2 regions of the Massilia sp. AB1 genome follow, and region 2 is predicted to be linked to the other one. Evidence: predicted binding sites of a transcription regulator. Region 2 holds the regulator's gene; the other holds the start of a gene.
The links. Region 2 encodes LexA, which represses DNA repair genes until DNA is damaged. Its sites were predicted from a motif close to ACTGTATNNNNATACAGT; they were not measured.

Region 1: a site for LexA is predicted at 935-952, ahead of J8847_RS09065 (ATP-dependent helicase). Genes of this name have one in related genera too.

Annotation. Positions count from the first base shown of each region.
Region 1 is NZ_JAGKSG010000011.1:94,182-96,371, reverse strand. Features, by position in the region: gene J8847_RS09075 (hypothetical protein) at 16-192, opposite strand; gene J8847_RS09070 (hypothetical protein) at 382-594, shown strand; gene J8847_RS09065 (ATP-dependent helicase) at 979-2,190, shown strand, end outside.
Region 2 is NZ_JAGKSG010000004.1:77,800-79,989, reverse strand. Features, by position in the region: gene rpsF (30S ribosomal protein S6) at 1-330, opposite strand, end outside; gene J8847_RS03970 (DUF6289 family protein) at 610-825, shown strand; gene lexA (transcriptional repressor LexA) at 995-1,627, shown strand; gene J8847_RS03960 (SEL1-like repeat protein) at 1,738-2,190, opposite strand, start outside.

The DNA.
Region 1 (2,190 bases), on a different contig from region 2:
CAGCCGCCCGTGGATTCAGCCCCCGCCGATGCCGCGCATGACGCGGCCGCTGCCCCCGCATTCGGGACAGGGCTTGCCGTCGCCCAGCCGGCCGGTGCCGGCGCAGGCCTCGCAGATGTCCTCGCCGGCGCCGGGCGTGCCCGGTTCGGCTTCGTCGCCGGGGTTCAGGTCGGGATCGGGGTGCATGCTCATGGCGGACCTCCTGGACAGTGTGATAAGGCGATTGTAGGCAGGGACGGCGGAACGCGGCGCAACGCAGGCGGCGCCGGCGCCGGCGCATTTTCTCGCATCGCCTGCAGCACGATATGGATCTGGTATTGACTTCGTTAAACAGTACTGAATAATCGTGGGGCGGCAAATCACCCCACAGGAGGACTCTCGATGGGCCCATATCCCGCCCAAGCCAACTCGCCGGTTGCCGACTTCATGGAACAAAGGCGTGACCCGCGCCAGCGCGACATCGTCGCGCGCGGCATCGCGCTGATGCGCGAGTCCGGCATGCTCTGCGCCCTTGAATTCCTCAAACGCCAGGCGGTCCGGTCGCAAGTGATCGAGCGGGTACTGCTCGATCCGCGGCACCGGAGCGTGGCTTGAACTGTCGGATTTTGGTAGTTTCCGCCATGCTGCTTATGCACAGGAATTGTGCACGCGGAAGTTTTTAAGGTCGCTATAAAAAATAGTGCGGGCCTTACGTAAGCCCTTGATTTTCGTGGTTAACCACACTGCCTTCCCAATAGGCAAATTGTTGAAACCCGCATGTTTGGCCGCGTTTGGCGTGTCAAGCCCCCGTTTTTCCACAGTGTTTTCCACAGACTTTGTGGATATCCGGAAAAGTTTAGATTTTTCCAATACTTAGGCCGCTTTGTGCATGTAAACCTTCACGACACATGCGCACTGAATCGTTCCTGTCTGAAATTCCCTCTTGCTGAACAGGACTGGATAAATGTACAGTATGGCATTTTCCAGCTCCGCCCACCAATGTCCGCCGTCCTCACGCCCACCAAAGACGATCCTTTCGCCGCGCTCAACCCCGAGCAGCGGGCGGCCGTCGAGCATGACATCGGCGCCGAAACGCCGCGTCCGCTGCTGGTGGTGGCCGGCGCGGGCTCGGGCAAGACGAATACGCTCGCGCATCGCGTAGCGCGCCTGATCCAGGCCGGCGCCGACCCGCAACGCATGCTGCTGCTGACATTTTCGCGCCGCGCCGCCAGCGAGATGACGCGCCGCGCCGGCGGCGTGCTGCAGCGCCTGCTCGGCAAGTCCGGCGCCCAGACCCAGGTCGACCTTCCCTGGGCCGGCACCTTCCACGCCGTGGGCGCGCGCCTGCTGCGCGAGTTCTCGGGCCGGATCGGCCTGGACGAATCCTTCACCATCCACGACCGCGGCGATTCGGAAGACCTGATGGGCCTGGTGCGCCACGAGATCGGCCTGTCGCAGACGGAAAAGCGCTTTCCGCTCAAGGGCACCTGCCTGTCGATCTACTCGCGGGTGGTGAACAGCCGCGCGCCGCTGGACGACGTGCTGCAAGCCTTCTTCCCCTGGTGCAGCGAGTGGGAGGCCCAGCTCAAGACCCTGTTCGGCGCCTACGTCGACGCCAAGCAGGAACAGAACGTGCTGGACTACGACGACTTGCTGCTGTTCTGGGCCGAGATGGCGGCCGATCCCGAGCTGGGCCCCGAGCTGGGCGCCTTGTTCGACCACGTGCTGGTCGACGAATACCAGGACACCAACCGCCTGCAGGCGTCCATCCTGGCCGGCATGAAGCCGAGCGGGCAGGGCGTGATGGTGGTGGGCGACGACGCCCAGTCCATCTATGCCTTCCGCGGGGCGACGGTGCGCAACATCCTCGACTTCCCGCAGCAGTTCAGCCAGCCGGCCCGCCTGATCACCCTGGAGCGCAATTACCGCTCCACCCAGCCTATCCTGGACGCCTCGAACGCCGTGATCGCGGGCGCGCTGGAGCGCCATGCCAAGACCCTGTGGACCGACAAGGCCTCCAGCATGAAGCCGCAGCTGGTTTTGATTCCCGACGAGGCCGAGCAGGCGCGCTGGGTCTGCAACCGGATCCTGGAGCAGCGCGAGGCCGGCGTCGCCCTGACCCAGCAGGCGGTGCTGTTCCGCGCCGCCAGCCACAGCGCGGCGCTGGAACTCGAACTCATGCGCCGCAATATTCCCTTCGTGAAGTTCGGC
Region 2 (2,190 bases):
GTCTTCGCGCTGGACCGACTTCATCATCGGCGACGGTGCGGTTTCAGCTTTCTTCATCTTAACGGTCAGATGACGCAGGACAGCATCATTGAATTTGAATGCGGTTTCCAGCTCGACCAGGGTCTCGTTGTCGCACTCGATGTTCATGCAGATGTAGTGAGCCTTCGGCAGCTTCTGGATCTGGTAAGCCATCTGGCGACGGCCCCAGTCTTCCACGCGATGGATGTTACCGCCGCGGCTGGTCACCGTGGTCTTGTAACGCTCGATCATCGCCGGAACTTGTTCGCTCTGGTCCGGGTGGACGATAAAAACGATTTCATAATGACGCATGCAACACTCCTTGAGGACGTTTAAACAAATGCCCACCTCGGCGTCAAGACGAGTGTGGGAAGGGAAAGCCTGCTATGGTAACACGTGCACAAGCCGCAGGCAACCGGTCGGTCCCGGATGCCTTCGCTTTTCCCACGCCCGTGCGAAAAGATGGCTGCTGCATAATATGCAAGAATGTGAATTCTCACATCATTTTTGTTTCATGTGCGGTGCTAGCATGTCCTGGCTGAACACAAGTTCAGCCTAAGAAACGACATGTCGCACACACCTGGAGACAATATGAAACTGAAGAAACTGTACGTTGCAGTATTGGCGATCACGGTATCCGCAGCGGCCTACGCCTGGCCCTCGAGCACCTGGACCCGGGTTTATTATTCGGACTCCGCCATGACCACCCAGGTCGGTTCGCAGACCTTCACTTGCCGCGGCTACATGATCACCACCGGCCAGCAGACCGCATACTTCGACTACACCGAAGAAGGCTGCGAGTGGTAAGCTGAGGCTTCGTACCCGGCGGCCAGGGCAGCCGGGCGCGCGGGAGCGGTGCGCGTGGAAAAAACCAACGCGGCCGCTCCCGCCCTAAAAATATTCCTGTTTTCCCTTGCGTCTTGCGAAATACTGTATAAAAATACAGTCTGGTCCTACAACTATCCAGCCGCACGACATGCTCAAGCTCACTGCAAGGCAAGAACAGATCCTGAACCTGATCAGGGAAGCGATCGACAACACCGGGTTCCCGCCGACCCGCGCCGAAATCGCGGCGGAACTGGGCTTCAAGTCGGCCAACGCCGCCGAGGAGCACCTGCAGGCCCTGGCGCGCAAAGGCGCGATCGAGATTTCGCCGGGCACTTCGCGCGGAATCCGCCTGGTCGGCGCCAGCGCCGAACAGATCCCCATGCCGCCGCCTGCGCTCATGATGTCCCTGCCCCTGGTCGGCCGCGTGGCCGCCGGTTCGCCCATCCTGGCCCAGGAACACGTGGAAGCCACCTACAGCGTCGACGCCGCCATGTTCTCGGCGCGGCCGGACTTCCTGCTGAAGGTCAAGGGGTGGTCGATGCGCGATGCGGGCATCTGCGACGGCGACTTCCTGGCGGTCAAGAAGATCGACAGCGCCAAGAACGGCCAGATCGTCGTGGCCCGCCTCGGTGAAGAAGTCACCGTCAAGCGCTACCGCAAGACGGGCGAGACCGTCGAGCTGCTGCCGGAGAATCCGGATTTCAAGGTGATTCGCGTGGAGCCGGGCGACGAGTTCGCGCTCGAGGGCCTGGCGGTTGGCTTGATGCGTAGCTGGCACTGATCGCGTCGGCTGCGATAACACTGCCCTGCAAACTTGGGTCCCGGCGGGGGCCGGGACCAAGTTTCCCCGAGCAGCCGGAAACTTAACTCCGGCCCCTTCAGCTCCCCACCTTATTTATTCTGCTTGATCATCGCGTTGTGCTCCGACACATACGCCTCGGTCGCCGCACGCCAGGCCGCGAAGTCCGCGAGGATCAGCTTGGAACTCACCTTCGCTTCCTCCGCCAGGTTCTCGCGCACCCGCTCCAGGTGAGCGTGCGCCGCATCGGTCTCCTGCTTGTTCATCAGCTTGGCGATATCCGCCGGGATCTTCTTCGACAGCGGCGAGGATGCGTTCAGGTTCGTGACGAACTTGTTGTAGCAGTTCTGCCAGGTCGCCACCGCGCCGCTGACGCGGTCGATTTCGTCATTCAGCTTCGACATCGCCGGAATGCGCGGCGCCGGGCAGCGGAATTCGCCCGATTTGAGTTCCGCGCCGTCGTACTCCCTGATCCAGTAATCGATCTCCGTGCGGCGCTTGACGCGCTGGTCCATCACGTCCAGCGAGGCGGCGGCGATCTTGTT